4 regions of the Halomonas sp. A020 genome follow, and region 1 is predicted to be linked to each of the others. Evidence: predicted binding sites of a transcription regulator. Region 1 holds the regulator's gene; each other region holds the start of a gene.
The links. The regulator LexA, encoded in region 1, represses DNA repair genes until DNA is damaged. The targets are predictions, from matches to a motif close to TACTGTNTANNTANACAGTA.
Positions count from the first base shown of each region.

Region 1 (4,280 bases):
GCCAACGCCTTGGCTACGTCCCCTTCGCTGGCCGACTGTCCCGGCATGGGCGCGTTGGTTGAATCCCCTACGAGCAAATCGACCGGTGCCAGTGCTCTGAATTGAGCCGCATTGACCGGTGAGCCAATGAGCGGGGTTGGGTCCAGTTTCCAATCACCCGTGTGGAGAATGCGGTAATCCCCCGCTTGCATCATGATGGCGCAGCTCTCGGGGATGGAGTGGGTGACGCTGAGATAGCGAAGGGTGAAGGGGCCACTCTCTACTGCCTCCCCCGGTTCGATGGTCTGGATCGCTGCGCTACTGAGCTGATGTTCGGCAAACTTGTAGCGCAAGAGTCCCGCTGCGAGTGGGGTGGCAAAAATCGGGCAGCCCCATTTGGGCCAAAGCCACGCCACGGCGCCGATGTGGTCTTCATGGCCGTGGGTAATGAACAGGGCTTTGGGGGTGATCTTGAGCGCTTCCAGGGTTTCCGTGTTGGGCACTTGAAGCGGAGAATTCGGCAGGTCTTGGCGAATCATCATGCCGCAATCAACGGCGATCCACTGATCGTCATACCCATACAGCGTGAGGTTCATTCCAATTTCGCCACAGCCACCAAGCGGTAGCAGGCGCAGGGGCGGGCGGCGACGGGGACGAAGTTGAACGCGTGATGGATGCATCAGTTATGAAAAGCCTAGAAAGTAATATCTTAACTATACGGGATGCGGGGGGCGGGTAACAATCATCGCGGCACCAGACCGCGGTGCTTCCTTATCTTGCTTACGTTACACTAATGCGGCTAAAGCGTTTATCTGCCGTTAGGCAGGTGCTTGGCGAGCGTGCCGTTAAATACGTTAAGAGTGTCTGTGATGTCTCATTATTACCGTTTAGTTGTTTCCTGCCCCGATCAGGTGGGCATTGTGGCGCGTGTCTCAAGCTTTATTGCTCAGCAGGGTGGTTCCATTACCGAAGCAAGCCAGCACTCTGATTTAGAGACTGGTCGCTTTTTCATGCGCTATGAAATTCTGGCGGACTCACTGGGTATGTCGGCGGAAGCGTTGCGCACGGCGTTCGAGCCCGTCGCCGCCGAATTCGATATGCAGTGGTCGTTGGTAGATACGCAAAAGCGTCGCCGTGTGGTGCTCATGGTGTCTAGAGAGTCTCACTGCTTGGTCGACTTGCTGTATCGCTGGCAAGCAGGCGAGCTGGATTGCGATATCGTGGGCGTCATTTCTAACCATGACGATATGCGTTCACTCACGGAGTGGTACGGTATTCCCTATCATCACGTACCGGTCGATCCTACCAACAAGCAGCGGGCATTCGATCAAGTGCAAGAGCAGATCGATGCGGCCCGCGCCGACTGTGTGGTGCTGGCGCGCTACATGCAAATACTGCCGCCTTCCCTTTGCGAACGCTATGCGGGCCGAGTCATCAATATCCACCACAGTTTCCTGCCGTCGTTCGCGGGTGCCAAGCCGTATCATCAAGCTTATGAGCGCGGTGTGAAGCTGATCGGTGCGACCTGCCATTACGTCACCGAAGAGCTGGACGCGGGCCCGATCATCGAGCAGGACATACATCGGGTCAGCCATTGCCACACGCCGACCGATCTCGTTCGCTTCGGTCGCGACGTTGAAAAAGCGGTGTTGGCGCGTGGTTTACGCTGGCACTTGGAAGATCGTGTGCTCATTCACGGCAATAAAACAGTCGTCTTTAGTTAATCTACCGGGGGCGCTATGTCGTTTGCACAGAGCGTATTGGCACCATGGGCGCTGGTGATGACGTGGTTGTTGTCATTGGGCATGGTGGGCTGGTGCATTTGGCTGCGCCCTTGGCAACCGTTGCTCGAAGATACCGCGCTCCAACATCGATGGTTGGCCGCGACGCTTGTCGTCATGCTGTTTTGGCAGCTTCGCGCCCAAGCAGTGGATTGGTTGACGCTTCACCTAGTATTTACGGTGTTAATGACGCTGGTCTTTAAAATGCCGTTAGCGCTGCTGAGCAACGTAATGATCAACGCTGCCATGGTAGCGATTGGACGTAACGAGTGGAACCTGCTTGGGGCGAACGTACTGGTGACTGGCATCGTGCCTGCTATGGTGACAGGCATCGTGTGGCGTCTGGTGGATCGCCGCCTGCCGGATAATTTGATGGTGTTCTTATTCGCCTGCGGATTTTTCGGCGCAGCGCTGTCGACGTTAGGTGGCGGGCTTGTCGCGGTGGCGCTCATCATATTGGCGGGCACGGATCCTGAGGCCGTATATCTCGCTCAAGAGTATGCCCGCTTTTTACCGCTGCTGATGCCGTCGGAAGCCTTCATCACCGGGATGCTGCTCAGCATCTTGCTAGTCTACCACCCAAGTTGGGTGGCCACCTTCAATGACCACCGTTACATCGACTCACAGTAAATACACTTCGTGTGCCGGGTCTGACCACGGCCTCAGCTCAGCCGAGCGCTTGTCCGTTTCCGCCCCGAATAACGCCGACGCCGACACCCTCGATATCCAGTTGTTGGGTGCGCAGATCGATCTCGATCGGTGGGAAGTCGGCATTCTCGGCGATCAACGTGACTTGATGGCCCTGGCGTTTAAAACGCTTGACCGTCACTTCGTCTTCTAACCGTGCTACGACGATCTGGCCATCGCGTACGCGATCAGTGCGATGAACGGCCAGAAGGTCGCCTTCCAAAATGCCGACATCTTTCATGGAGAGGCCGCGTACACGTAATAGGTAATCGGCTTTGGGCGTAAAATACTCGGCTGGAAGCGGGCAGTAGCGGTCTATGTGTTCGGCAGCCAAGATTGGACTACCGGCGGCAACTTCGCCAATCACGGGTAGCCCATTGGGTACAGGCTCGGAGGCGGCCGTTGTCGATGCTGGCACTTCGCTAGGTTCCAGCACCTCCTGGTTCGGTAGCCGAATTCCCCGCGACGTATTTCGAATGATGCGTATGGCGCCTTTACGCTCGAGCGCACGCAAATGCTCCTCGGCAGCATTTGGAGAGCGGAACCCTAGCGCCTTGGCGATTTCAGCGCGCGTTGGCGGGTACCCCAGGTCACCCATGGTTTTGACGATGAAATCAAATACGTGCTGCTGACGTGCTGTGAGTGGACGAGACATACCAAACTCCAAAACAGTGAAAAGACAGTAGCTACATGTCGGCTTAATCAGTATGTGTTTAAGTATACAGTATGTTGCTCTGTCCAGTACATGGTCCATGACAAACGCCAGTACATAGCGAGCGCTTTGAAAGCTAGGTAAACAAGGCGCCGCCCATGGACCGTTGGCGAACTGGATAAGTGATTGAGCCTGTCAGACATATGTCATAGTATGCAGCGTTGTTTAAAACACCTGTTTTTTGGAGGGCGAGATGGCCCAATCAGATACGGTAACGCGTATATTAGACACGGCAGAGGTGCTATTTGCAGAGCGAGGCTTTGCCGAGACGTCGCTGCGCAATATCACCAGCAAGGCACGCGTCAATTTGGCGGCCGTCAACTACCACTTTGGTTCCAAAAAAGCGCTGATTCAAGCGGTGTTCGCTCGCTATCTCGATCCGTTTTCGGCACGTTTTCATACGGCACTGGATGAACTCGAGACGCGCCATCAAGGCCAACCGATTCCTTTGGAAGTGCTGCTTGAGACCATGGCGACCACGGTGTTGGCCGTCCCGGCAGAACGCAATAGCCTGAAAGTGTTCATGAGGCTCCTGGGTCTGGCGTATAGCCAGGCTCAGGGGCATTTAAGGCGTTATATTCAGCAGCAATATGGCGACGTGTTTACGCGCTTCACCGAGCTGGTGCGCCAAGCGACCCCAGACCTGCCGGACGCTGAGCGTTTCTGGCGGCTACACTTTATGTTGGGAACGGTGATATTCACGCTGTCAGGCTTGGATGCGCTGCGTGATATCGCCGCCAAGGATTACCAAGAACAGGTCACGGTGCGGGATCTGGTACGACGCCTGCGGCCCGTCGTGGTCGCCGCCATGAATGCGCCGTTGCCCGCCGCGGTTGAAGAGGGTCATCATGAAAACGCCCAAGCTAGCTGAGCTGCCGCCTACACACGGTGGTTGGATAGAGATCGATACCCAGCGTCAGAGACTCTGCTGGTGGCAAGGTAACGATATTCAGCATGAGTGTACGATTTCGACGGGGCTGGCAGGCGTTGGGCAGGAAGAGGGCAGCGGTCAAACGCCGCTTGGCTGGCACTACGTGCGCGCATCGATTGGCCAAGGCTGTCCCGATAACGCGGTATTTCGGGGTCGCCGGTGGACGGGCGAAGTCTATTCGCCAACTCTC
Region 1 covers NZ_AP022850.1:2,977,086-2,981,365, forward strand. Annotated here, with positions in the region: gene FRH_RS13880 (ribonuclease J) at 1-575, opposite strand, end outside; gene purU (formyltetrahydrofolate deformylase) at 849-1,703, shown strand; gene FRH_RS13890 (energy-coupling factor ABC transporter permease) at 1,719-2,390, shown strand; gene lexA (transcriptional repressor LexA) at 2,428-3,102, opposite strand; gene FRH_RS13900 (TetR/AcrR family transcriptional regulator) at 3,353-4,030, shown strand; gene FRH_RS13905 (L,D-transpeptidase) at 4,008-4,280, shown strand, end outside.

Region 2 (4,280 bases), 220 kb from region 1:
TGTTGTTCTCACGCGCGCAATATGTAGTATTTTTACATAAAAAAAAGCGACGCCAGGGGTCGGACACGCCCCGTTAGCGATAACGATGTAAAACAGATGTAAAAACAACAGGACCGCCCGTTATGTTTCAACTCACTCGCAGCGTTACTTGGCAGGCCCTAGAGCGCCTGCGCGATAAAACCGCCAATGACCGTATTCGTGACTACTTTACGCATGACCCGCAGCGCTTTGAAAAAATGAGCCTGCGCGTCGGCGGCCTCTTTTTGGATTACTCCAAGCATCAGGTATCGGACGAGGTGCTGGCCAAACTGATCGAGCTGGCCGACCACTCCGCCCTGGTGCAGCGCCGCGCCCAGATGTTCTCTGGCGACATTATCAACGTGACTGAGAACCGTCCGGTACTCCACACCGCCCTACGCCATTTGGGCGATGAGCCGGTGTACGTGGACGGCGAAGACGTGATGCCAGAAATCACCAGAACCCGTGAGCAGATCAAACTGTTCTCCGAAGCGGTGCGCAGCGGCGAGTGGAAAGGCTATAACGGCCAGCGCATCAAAGACGTGGTCAATATCGGCATTGGCGGTTCGGATCTCGGCCCCAACATGGCAGTGCGTGCGCTGTTGAAGTATCGCCACCCGGAGCTGCACTTCCACTTCGTTTCCAACGTGGACGGCACCCATATTCAAAAAGTGCTCTCCCGACTCGACCCCGCCACCACACTGTTCATCGTCTCGACCAAAACCTTCTCCACCCAGGAAACCCTGCTCAACGCCAAGACCGCACGCCGCTGGTTTCTGGAAAATGCCGGAGATGATGCCGACGTGGGCGCGCATTTCATTGCTGCCTCCACCAACCGCAAAGCGGCCATGGAGTTCGGCATTCGCGAAGAGAACGTATTCGAGTTTTGGGCCTGGGTGGGTGGCCGCTACTCCATGTGGTCGTCCATTGGCCTACCCATTGCGCTCTCGATTGGCTTCGAAGGCTTTATCGAGCTGCTGGAAGGCGCCCATGAAATGGACCGCCACTTCATCGAAGCGCCTTTCGCTCAGAACATGCCGGTACTGATGGCGCTGATCGGCATTTGGTACATCAACTTCATTGGCGCGGAAACCCAGGCCATCGTGCCCTACGACCAAGCGCTGAACCAGTTGCCTTCTTTCCTGCAGCAGCTGGACATGGAGTCCAACGGTAAGTCGGTGGATATTTTCGGCCACCCGGTGAACTACAAAACCGGCCCGATTGTATGGGGCCAAACCGGCTCCAACGGCCAGCACGCCTTCTTCCAGCTGCTGCACCAGGGCACACGCTATGTGCCCATCGACTTTATTGCCTCGCTCAAGCCGGAGCCGGGCGTGGAAGATCACCACTTCGCCCTGCTGACCAATATGCTGGCCCAAGCCAACGCCTTTATGGAAGGCAGCCAAGGCGACAGCAAAGAGCTGAGCCAGCTCGACCCCTACAGCTGCCCAGGCAACCGCCCTTCCAGCACTTTGTTACTCGATGAGCTAACGCCGAAAAACCTGGGCGCGCTGATTGCGCTCTACGAGCACAAGGTGTTCGTTCAGGGGGTAATTTGGAACATCAACTCGTTCGACCAGTGGGGCGTGCAGCTCGGCAAGCGCATCGCCGGTGAAATCAGCGAGCGCATCGACGCCAACGCCGCGGATTTCGACGCGTCTACCCAGGGGCTTTTGGAACTCGTACGCGCCCACTTCCCTAGCAGCGCGCGCAAAGCCGATAGCGCCGAGCCAGCGAGCAGTGATAAAAAACCGGTGCGGAAGAAGCGTTAGGTTAAAAGGTAAGTAAGCACAGCGCCTTGGCAAACGACCAGGGCGCTTTTAGGTCAACGCCTATGGAATGGCGCTCACCCGTCGAAAATCGGCGTGTCGTCTTAGCTTATTGAATAGTGTGAAAAGGTGACCCCATGCAGCATCTTCACCAAGCCATCCAGCGCTGCCCTCGAGTCGCGGTGTACGGCACGTTAAAGCGCGGCCACCGCAATCATCATTGGTTAAACGGCGCTGACATGCTGGGTCAAGACTGCCTAAACGAGATTACGCTCTACGATCTTGGGCCCTACCCAGGCGCCAAGCTCACGCCGTCTGCCGGTGTGAGCGTGGAAGTGTACGCCATCGACGCCGAGCGATTAGCGCGGCTCGATGAATTGGAAGATTACCTGCCCCTGGCCCCCGCAGAAGGCGTGTACGACAGGACGGTGCTGGCAACACAGTATGGCGATGCGTGGTGCTATATCTACAACCCAACGGTTGAGGCAACGCAGCTGATTGAGAGCGGAGAGTGGTAGAACGATCTACAAAAAGGCGAGCTAGGTAAGCGGGAAAGATGACGCACATGCACGACGGGCTCATCGCGGTGCCGCCAAACGGTCAGCAATCGCTGAATATTGGTTTCTGCTTGCGGGTTATTGCGCTCTCCCGCCTCCTCCGTCGCCATGCCTTGCTGCATGTCGATAAGGATCAGCGCTACACGCTGACTCGTCGTCGCGGACATGCTCTCTCCCTGACGTCATCCCAGTAAGTCGTCCTCTTTTGCCAAAAATACCATGAGCGCTGTCGTGGCTGTACTGCCCGCTTGGTTGCGGTGCTGAGAAAACCTCATATACTGTATGCATGAACATATATTTCAATGCTACGTACGAGGTGGCAGATGACATCATTGGACCTCTCTCGCACTACCGTGCACAAAGGGCGCGGTGCTACCTACGACCCGCATAACCGTTTTGCCCCTACCCACAGCGTGGCGGAGGATGACGGCTGGTGGCAGGAAGAGGCCGCCACCTCGCTGGCAACGGAAGTGCGTGAAGAGCCCAGCAAAAGCGCGCTCTCTTGGAACCAGTCGCCCGACCTGCCCTTCGACCGCTCGCTCAACCCTTACCGTGGCTGTGAGCATGGCTGCGTGTACTGCTACGCCCGCCCTTCCCACGCTTATTGGGATTTATCGCCGGGGCTGGATTTCGAGACCAAGCTGATCGCCCGCAGCGGGTTGGTGGAGCATTTAAAAGAGGAGCTTTGCCACCCTCACTACGTTTGCCGTCCCATTAACCTTTCTGGCAATACCGACTGCTACCAGCCGCTGGAAGCCACTTACCAAACCACGCGCCGCCTGCTGGAGTTTCTGCTGGCGTGCCGACACCCGGTCACGCTAGTGACGAAAAGCACGCTGATTTTGCGGGATATCGATCTACTGGCAGAAATGGCGGAGCATCGCTTGGTGCGGGTGTTCGTGAGTTTGACCAGCCTGGACGCTAACCTCAAGCGTACGCTGGAACCCCGTGCGGCATCGCCCCAGGCGCGTTTGAAAGTGATTCGTGAGCTAAATACGGCGGGAATTCCGGTGGGCACGCTGGTATCCCCCATCATTCCTGGCCTGACCGACCATGAGATCGAACGCATTCTGGAAGCCGCGAGCCGTGCCGGAGCACGCACTGCCACTTGGATGCTGCTGCGGCTACCCCACGAGGTCGCGCCGCTATTCGAGGCGTGGCTAGAGGCCCACTACCCCGAGCGCGCCGCCAAGGTAATGAGTTTGATGCGCCAGTGTCGGGGCGGTAAAACCTACGAGGCGGCCTTTGGGAAGCGCTTTCGCGGCGAAGGGGTCTTCGCCGATTTGATTGCCCAGAGGTTTCAGCGTGCTAGCCGCCAGTGGAACATGCAGGCCCGCACCGATCAGGGGTTGAATACCCGTGATTTTCGTCCGCCCCGGGCGCAGTGGGATTTATTTGATTAGACTGCTGGAATACCCATCACTAAGAAGACGTTATCTCCATGTCGCTTAGCAAAACGAAATCCAGTTTTTACCGCCGCCTTTACGTGGCTCATTTGATCGAGCAAGGCGTGGCCAGCGTGCCCGCCCTGATGGAAGCCACCGGCATGCCCAGACGCACCGCACAGGACACCATTACATCGCTAGGGGAACTGGATATCGAGTGCGTGTTCGAAAAAAGCGACGGCGAACGCCACAACATTGGCCACTACACCATTAAACAGTGGGGAGCGATTGACCCGCAGTGGGTGACGTCGAATGCGGAGCGTTTGGGTCAGGCGCTGGGATATCGCTAGTCTTGCTAGGCTCTGACCATGCAAGTCGCGCTGCATTTAACGTCACGCTGAACGAGCTTGCCGCCATCGCCAGCACGGCGGCTAAGGGCGGAACCGCCATGATGATCACCAGCCCCAGCGCCAGCGTGTTATAGAGTGCCGAAAATACTAGGTTCTGCATCATGACTCGGCGTGTGCGCTTAGCCAACGAGAGTAAACACA
Region 2 covers NZ_AP022850.1:2,753,618-2,757,897, reverse strand. Annotated here, with positions in the region: gene pgi (glucose-6-phosphate isomerase) at 123-1,790, shown strand; gene FRH_RS12860 (gamma-glutamylcyclotransferase) at 1,925-2,305, shown strand; gene FRH_RS12855 (hypothetical protein) at 2,254-2,454, opposite strand; gene FRH_RS12850 (PA0069 family radical SAM protein) at 2,668-3,747, shown strand; gene FRH_RS12845 (winged helix-turn-helix domain-containing protein) at 3,786-4,079, shown strand; gene FRH_RS12840 (cation-translocating P-type ATPase) at 4,000-4,280, opposite strand, start outside.
Region 2: a site for LexA is predicted at 2,621-2,640, ahead of FRH_RS12850 (PA0069 family radical SAM protein). Genes of this name have one in related genera too.

Region 3 (4,280 bases), 910 kb from region 1:
ATTCTCGCCAACATTCCCGAGGCGGGCCTTGCGATTTCGGCGCTGGATCAAGCGATCGAAGTCGCCAAGCCCGCCGTGCTTCAGCAAATGGCTACCGCGCTGGGAGCCACACTCGACCCCTTGGCCGGTGTCGAGGGCTGGCGCGACACCCTCAAGGCAATTGCCCACGACTCGGCGGCGCCGGATCAACTGCGCGCCGCGAAAGATATTGCGGTGAGCGTCGGCTACAGCGACGGCATGCTTTATAACTTCTACAAGGTAGCCATTGGCTCTGGTATCGCGCCGCTACTGATCTTCATGGGCGTAGGGGCGATGACCGATTTTGGCCCGCTGCTGGCCAATCCGCGTACGCTGTTTTTAGGGGCGGCGGCGCAGTTCGGTATCTTTGCCACGTTGTTTGGGGCGGTGCTGCTGACCTCCATGGGCATCATGGATTTCTCGCTCAATCAGGCGGCAGCGATTGGTATTATCGGCGGGGCAGATGGCCCGACGTCGATCTACGTCTCCAGCGTGCTGGCACCTGAGTTACTAGGGGCGATTGCCGTCGCGGCGTATGCTTACATGGCCCTGGTGCCATTGATCCAACCGCCGATCATGCGCCTTCTGACCACTGAAAAAGAGCGCAAGATCACCATGACGCAGCTGCGTCCGGTCTCCAAGCTCGAAAAAGTGGTCTTCCCTCTGATGCTGTTGATTGCCGTGGCGCTGTTTCTGCCGGATGCAGCACCACTACTGGGCATGTTCTGTTTCGGTAACCTGATGCGCGAGTGTGGCGTAGTGGAGCGTCTTTCCGATACGGCGCAAAATGCGCTGATCAATATCGTGACGATCATTCTCGGCCTGTCGGTGGGGTCTAAGCTAATGGCCGATAGCTTCCTAGCGTTCGAAACCCTAGGGATTCTGGGGCTGGGAATCGTGGCCTTCGGCATTGGGACTGCTGCCGGGGTGTTGATGGCCAAGCTAATGAACGTGGTTAGCAAAATGCCCATCAACCCGTTGATTGGGGCGGCAGGGGTGTCTGCCGTGCCGATGGCCGCGCGCGTGGCGAATAAAGTTGGACTGGAAGCGAACCCGCACAACTTCCTGCTGATGCACGCTATGGGGCCCAACGTGGCCGGGGTGATCGGCTCGGCGGTCGCCGCCGGTGTGATGATCAAGTACCTAGGCTAATCGGCCGTTAGAGCGCTGCCTATCTGAAACGTGGCTTATCGAGCAGGGCTCGTGTAAGCCGCGTTTTTTCATGCCCGCCGCGGTTCGACGGCGGTTTTGAGGCGGTTTTCTAGGCCGCTGATATCCAACTCCACATCCCGCGGCCAGCCAATGGTCAGGCGCACGCCGTCGCCATCGTAGTCTGCCTGCTGCACGGGCAGCGCCTGCTCGTCGCACCATGCGCGCGCTTGCGCTTCGTGGGCGAAGCTGACCTTCAACCGATAGCTGTCCCGCTCGATGACTTCCCGGGTGGGCAGCGTTTCCAAGCCGGCTTTGACGGCCTGAGCATAGGCGCGGGCCAGCCCGCCAGTGCCTAACTTGGTGCCGCCAAAGTAGCGAATCACCACGCAACCGATTTCGCCGATCTGGCTGCCTTGAAGTGCCTGGAACATGGGGCGTCCGGCGGTGCCGCCCGGTTCGCCATCATCAGAAAAGCCAATATGGGTTTGCTCGCCAGGAGGGCCAGCAATGAAGGCCGTACAGTGATGGCTGGCGTTTGGGTGAGCAGCTTTGGCCGCTTGAAGCAGCGTATCGAAAGCGTCAGGGGTGGGGGCATGGCACAGCCAAGCCAAAAATTGGCTTTTCTCGACGTCGATGTCGGCGGTGTGCCATGTACCAAGGGCTAAATCAGGGACTCGAAAACGCAACGAGGGCTCCCGGCAGGGTGGGTGACCAATTAGTGATGCTGGGTTTCCGTGGTGTGTTGGGCCACGCCCATTACCATGCCCAGCACCTGAATGTCACAATTATGCAGGAATAGGTCCGGTATGGCTGCATCTTCCGGCCATAAATGGATACCCAAGCGGCTAATGGAGAGCTGCTTAAGCGTCACTTCGCGCTGGTTGATCGTCGCAACGGCGGTCTCTTGATGGGCGTCGTGCTGGTGACGGTGAATGATGATGACATCGCCGTCGAAGAGGTTGCAGTCGCGCATGCGGTCGCCGCGAATACGCAGGGCGTAGGTGTTGCGACGTGTGACGCGAGGGGGTGTGCACGCTTGACGCGCATGTGATGAGGCGCTGCGAGACGCTAGTGGGGTAGGCGTCGATGGCGCTACCGGTTGAGACAGCGTCTGAGAGGGTACGTAAGAAGGAACCTGAGACGTTACCCTAGAGGGTAGGCAGATCGTCATAGTGTGTTCTCCCATGCAGCGCCCGTTGTCGAGGCGTTTGATTGAGGCAATACCTGTTGTTTTATTCTGTGGTGTCTATTCATACAGTGTTTACAGTATAAGCCTGTTTTTGCATACAGTGCTAGTCCTGTCTTTTGCAGGACGCCTCCATGAGGTGCTTAAGAAAGCATTGGTTTGGGGCACGCTGCGACCCAAGACCGCAGAGCCCGACTGGCGGGGAAGGGCCTTTCCGTGTAGAGTTCGACCCAAAATCAATGCGCCTGGAGTGTCTTTTGAGCCTGTGCCTGCAAGCCCGACAATTGGCCTGTGAACGCGACGACCGTTGGCTGTTTGAAGGGCTCGATCTCGATATCCAATCGGGTGAGATCGTGCGCATCGAGGGCCCAAACGGCAGCGGCAAAACGACGCTGCTAAAAATACTCTCAGGGCAATTAACCGATTACCGTGGCGAGCTTTTCTGGAATGGCGCGCCCATGCGCCAAGCCCGTGAACATTTTCTCGCCAATTTGCTCTATTTAGGTCATGCCCCCGGTGTGAAGGCGGGTCTCTCGCCGCTGGAGAATTTAGCTTGGTATCAAGCGCTTAGCGGAGAAGTGGGCAGCGAGCCTGCACGGGAGGCAGCGCTGGCCGCCGTTGGGCTTACCGGTTTCGAGGACGTGCCTGCCGGTCAGCTGTCTGCCGGGCAACAGCGGCGTGTGGCGCTGGCGCGTTTGACCCTCACTCAGCGTGCGCTGTGGGTGCTCGACGAGCCTTTCACTGCCATCGATCGTCAAGGGGTGGCGGCGCTGGAGGCGCAGCTGGTGGCCCATGCGCAGTCTGGCGGCTGTGTGTTGGTGACCACGCACCATGCGCTGGCCGAGTCACCCGTGCTCAGGCGTATTCAGCTGGGGTAAGAAGGAGACAGCGTTGCAACGTTCACACGCTCCATTGAGCCCCCCCGAGGTGGCCATGCATGCCCCCCAGGGCGGTCTGCTGGTGGCCATCAAGGCCACGCTCAAGCGCGACCTCACCCTGATGCTGCGCCGTCGTGGCGAGGTGCTCAATCCGCTGGTGTTCTTTGCACTGGTGATTACCCTATTCCCCATTGGGATTTCACCGGATCCAGCGCTGCTGGCAAGCATTGCGCCGGGGCTGTTATGGGTAGCTGCGCTGCTAGCCGCACTGCTCTCGCTGGATAGCCTGTTTCGCAGTGACTATGACGATGGCAGCCTCGAGCAATTACTACTGGCTCCCCAGCCGCTGGCGGCGCTGGGGTTGGCAAAAGTGGCGGTGCATTGGCTGCTGACCGGGCTGCCACTGGCGCTCATGGCGCCACTCTTGGGCATCATGCTGTCGCTTCCCGCAGGAAGCTACGCCGTGCTGTCGCTGTCGTTGGCGCTCGGTACGGCCAGCTTGAGTCTGATTGGCGCCATCGGGGCGGCATTGACGGTGGGGCTGGCGCGGGGCGGTGTGCTGCTCTCGCTGCTGGTGCTGCCGCTCTATATTCCAGTACTGATTTTCGGCGCAGGTGCCGTACAAGCCGCTATTTTTGGCGATGGAATGGCCGCTCATCTGGCGATTCTAGGGGCACTGCTGGCGCTAGCACTGATGCTGGCACCCTGGGCCATTGCGGCATCACTGCGCATCAGCATCAACGGTTAGAGGACGGGAACACCATGTGGGCCTTTATCAACAAACTAAGATCACCCAAATGGTTCTATGCCATTAGCGCCAAACTGCAGCCGCTTTTTTGGGTAGCGGCGACGCTGTTGCTGCTGGTCGGCACCGTTTGGGGGCTCGTCTTTGCGCCTGCGGATTATCAGCAGGGTAATAGCTTTCGCATCATTTATGTCCACGTTCCCGCCGCGTTTCTAGCCCAGTCCATTTTCGTCTCCATGGCCGTCTCTGGGCTTGTGTTCATGGTCTGGAAAATCAAAGTGGCGGATATGGCTGCTACCGT
Region 3 covers NZ_AP022850.1:2,071,209-2,075,488, forward strand. Annotated here, with positions in the region: gene FRH_RS09600 (sodium ion-translocating decarboxylase subunit beta) at 1-1,170, shown strand, start outside; gene FRH_RS09605 (YigZ family protein) at 1,239-1,856, opposite strand; gene FRH_RS09610 (S24 family peptidase) at 1,886-2,356, opposite strand; gene ccmA (cytochrome c biogenesis heme-transporting ATPase CcmA) at 2,614-3,234, shown strand; gene ccmB (heme exporter protein CcmB) at 3,290-3,982, shown strand; gene FRH_RS09625 (heme ABC transporter permease) at 3,997-4,280, shown strand, end outside.
Region 3: a site for LexA is predicted at 2,411-2,430, ahead of FRH_RS09610 (S24 family peptidase). Genes of this name have one in related genera too.

Region 4 (4,280 bases), 970 kb from region 1:
CGGGCGGGCCAAACATCGCCTCGGTGCGCGGGGTTTTACGCCGGTGGGCGTGGCAGGCAGAATCTTCCGAGCCGCGGTAGGCCTCGGTTTCCACGATGCGCGCGGCCATCAGTTCGCCATCCCGCTGGCGCACTAGCCAGCAGCCCAGCAGGTCGCGGGCGACTTCCAACGTATCACGGTTGTAGAAGGCCTGGGGCAGGGGCGTGAGCGCCTCTTGCTCTATCGGTGGCTTAACAGGGGTTAACGCGTCTCTATGCGGCATGCTATCGCCCATTACTTGAGTAAGCTGCTAGGGTATTCTTTAGGCCATTCATTGAAAAGCGGAGTTGCCCGTGCTGTCTTTCGAACATCAGTTCGCCACCTTGCCGGAACCCCTGTGGGTGGCGTGCCAGCCCACGCCCGTTGCCCAGCCCAGCCTGATCGCCTTCAACGATGCCTTGGGCGCGCAGCTAGGCATGCAAACCCGGCCCGACGACGCCACGCTGGCTCAGTGGTTCAGCGGTAACCAGCTGCCGCCGGGTGCCGAGCCTAAAGCGCTGGGCTACGCCGGGCACCAGTTCGGCAACTTCGTGCCGCAGCTAGGCGATGGCCGCGCGCTGCTGTTAGGCGAAGTGGTGGATCAACAAGGAATACGCCGTGATGTGCAGCTAAAAGGCAGCGGGCGCACGCCGTTTTCTCGCGGTGGCGACGGCCGTGCGCCCCTTGGCCCGGTGCTACGCGAATACCTGGTGAGCGAGTTCATGGCCGCCGTGGGCGTACCTACCACTCGCGCCTTGGCTGCCGTTTCAACCGGCGAACGCGTGGTGCGCCAAATGGCCGAGCCGGGAGCCGTGCTGACCCGCGTGGCCAGCAGCCATATTCGCGTGGGCACGTTCCAGTTTGCCGCCGTTCGCCGCGATGAAAGCGCGCTAAAAGCGCTGGCCGACCATGTGATTGCCCGCCACTACCCAGAGGCGGCCAATGCTGACGATCCGTACCTGGCGCTGTTGGAGGCGGTGACCGCCCGCCAAGCGGCGCTAGTGGCGCGTTGGATGAGCTTGGGCTTTATTCACGGCGTGATGAATACCGACAACTGCAGCATTGCCGGTGAAACCATCGATTACGGCCCCTGCGCGTTTATGGAGCAGTTCGACCCGCAGAAGGTGTATAGCTCCATTGACCAGGGCGGGCGCTACGCCTTCGACAATCAGCCTGGCATTGCCCAATGGAACCTGGCTCGTTTTGCCGAAACCCTGCTTCCGCTGATGCGCGTTGAGGGCGATGCTGCGGTAGAGCAAGCCACCGAGGTGCTACGCGGCTTTACCGCTCGTTTTGGCGCCGAGCAGCGCCGCCTGCATGCCGACAAGCTGGGCCTTGCCCCGGAAAGCGATCGCGCCGTGGCGCTGATGGAAGCGCTAGAGATCCAGATGCATCAAGGCCGCATGGACATGACCGCGACGTTCGACGCGTTGACGCACTATGCTCAAGTCTTGAGCGCGGACACGTCAGCCCACTCCCAAAAAGAGGCGCTGCTGGCGCTGACCACGCAGCCCGCTGGCCTGACCGCTTGGCTGGCCGACTGGGAAAACGCCCAGCAAGCGAGCCAGCAGAGTGAGCGTCTGGATGCCATGCGCCACGCCAACCCGGTGGTGATTCCCCGCAATCACCGCATTCAAGAGGTCATCGATGCGGCGGTAGAAGGCGATTTCGCGCCTTTCCACACGCTGCTCGCGGCGGTCACGCAGCCCTTTGATGAATCCGAAGAAGCGCGCCGCTTGGCCGCTCCGGCCACGGAAAGCGAGCAGGTGTTGCGCACCTTTTGTGGTACGTGATTTAGACCAGCGAGTATGGGCGGAAAACCCGTAGCGGGGGTCTTTCGCCAGGGATGGCGAAAGTAGCGTCCAGGGAGGGATTCACAGCGCCCCCGCCTAGGGTTTTGCTGCTCATCAGCGCTGTAGCACACCCTGTGATAAACTGTGCTTTTTTACAGGTAAGGGCGGAGGCAAGGTCGGCCTGTGCGCAAAATCATCCACTGCGACTGTGACTGCTTCTATGCGGCGGTAGAGATGCGCGATAACCCCGCGTTGACCGATATCCCCATTGCCATTGGCGGCAGTGTGGAGCAGCGCGGGGTGGTTGCCACCTGCAACTACCCGGCGCGTAAGTTCGGTATTCACTCCGCCATGCCCATGGCCCAGGCGCTCAAACGTTGCCCCCATCTCACGGTGATTCGGGGCGATATGGCGAAGTACAAAGATGTTGCCCGCCAGGTGTTTGCCATCTACCGCGATGTGACCGAGCTGATCGAGCCGCTGTCGCTGGATGAAGCCTTTCTGGATGTCTCGGAGGTCACGCTGTACCACGGCAGCGCTACCCGCATGGCCGAAGCCATTCGCCAGCGGGTGAGGCAAGAAGTGGGTATTACCGTTTCGGCGGGCGTGGCACCCAACAAGTTTCTCGCCAAGATCGCCAGCGACTGGCGCAAGCCCGATGGTCTCTTTGTCATCACGCCTGACGATATCGACGCCTTCGTGCAGCAGCTGCCGGTGAAAAAGATCCACGGCGTGGGGCCGCGGACCGCTGAAAAACTCGCCGAGCTGGGCATTCAGACCGGCGTGGATCTGCGCGCCCGGCCGTTGACCGAGCTGGTGGAACGCTTTGGCCGCTTTGGTCATCGGCTACACGAACTTAGCCACGGGCGCGATGAGCGCCCGGTCAAAACCCACCGCGAGCGCAAGTCGATCAGCACCGAGCAAACCTACTCCCAGGATTTACCCACCCTAGACGCCTGCCGCCAGCAGCTCCCCGAGCTGATCAGCGATTTAGAGCGCCGTTACGCTCGCCTAGACCCGGCCCCCGCCGTGCGCGGGGTGATGGTGAAAGTGAAGTTCAACGACTTCACCCAAACCACTGTCGAACACGCCGACCCCGCACCTAACCTGGAGCAGTTTGAGACACTGCTCAACGTGGGCTGGGCGAGGGGCGCACGCCCCGTGCGCCTGCTGGGCGTCGGCTACCGCTTGGCGGAAGAAACTGCTGCCCAGCAGCTCCCGTTGTTTTAATTAGCCGGTTAATCCTTTGATGGATTGACGAGGTTCGGTGCCCGCGTTAAAACAGACGTATGATAGATAGCGCCTCTTCCCGTTAGCCGACCCGCGAGCCTGCCATGCCTGCCGATGCCACCCAACGCCCCCGCTTAGTGTTTGCCCATGCCAACGGCTTTCCCGGCTTGAGCTACCGCAGCCTGTTAGACCCACTGGCAGAATCGTTCGATGTACACCCGCTGGACCGCCTGGGCCACCACCCGGATTATCCAGTGAACCATAACTGGAGCAACTTGGTGGATGAATTGCTCAGTTACCTGCCCGAGACCGACGCGCCACTGCTGGGCGTGGGGCACTCGTTGGGCGGCACGCTGATGGCCATGGCTGCCGACAAGCAGCCGGAGCTTTTTCGCGGCGTGATCATGCTCGACCCGCCGCTGATGCTGGGGCCGGATGCCTGGGCGATGAAAGCGGCCAAGCGCTTTGGGTTCATGGACCGTATCACCCCAGCGGGTAAAACCAAGGGGCGGCGCACGGTGTGGCCCAGTCGCGAGGCGATGGCGACCTCGCTGCGTCGCCGTGGTCTCTTCCGTCGCTTTACCCCCGAGGCACTCAACGACTACATTGAAGCAGGCACGCGACTACTGGACGACGGCAGCGCCGAGCTGACCTTCGACCCCAACATCGAGCTGGAGATTTTCCGCCACTTGCCGGATCACCTCTCCAAATTACCGCAGCGCGTGGGTGTGCCCATTCAACTGGTGGCGGGGCAGCAGTCGCACTTGATGACGCCGGGGCGGCTCAAGCGTATCGCTCGTCGCGGGCTGCCGGTCAGCACGGTGCCGGGGACGCACATGTTCCCCATGGAGCATCCGGAAGAGACGCGTACGGCCATACTGGCCGCGTGGCAGCAGTTTCGAACTGCGCCATAGAAACGATCGAGGAGGCGATATGTACCTTTCTGTACAGCTGAGCTACTACCCGCTGGCCGATGATTTCAAGCCACTCGTCAAAGAGGTGGTCCAACGATTGGAGGCTACCGGACTGGAGGTTCACCCCAACCGAATGAGCACCCAGGTATTTGGCGAGTTCGATGAGGTGATGGCGGCACTGAGTGACGTGATGAAGTGGTCGTTCGAGACCCACGGCAAAGCCGTGTTTACCGCCAACTTCCTGGAAGGCGACCGGCGGCCACGGTAAATGATGCCGTCGGGGAGGGCTTCCTAGCCGTTTCCGCCTGTTTCGAAGGGCGTATTG
Region 4 covers NZ_AP022850.1:2,011,316-2,015,595, forward strand. Annotated here, with positions in the region: gene FRH_RS09340 (DNA-3-methyladenine glycosylase) at 1-262, opposite strand, end outside; gene FRH_RS09345 (protein adenylyltransferase SelO) at 333-1,811, shown strand; gene dinB (DNA polymerase IV) at 1,995-3,041, shown strand; gene FRH_RS09355 (alpha/beta hydrolase) at 3,146-3,955, shown strand; gene FRH_RS09360 (YkoF family thiamine/hydroxymethylpyrimidine-binding protein) at 3,975-4,223, shown strand; gene FRH_RS09365 (hypothetical protein) at 4,247-4,280, opposite strand, start outside.
Region 4: a site for LexA is predicted at 1,952-1,971, ahead of dinB (DNA polymerase IV). Genes of this name have one in related genera too.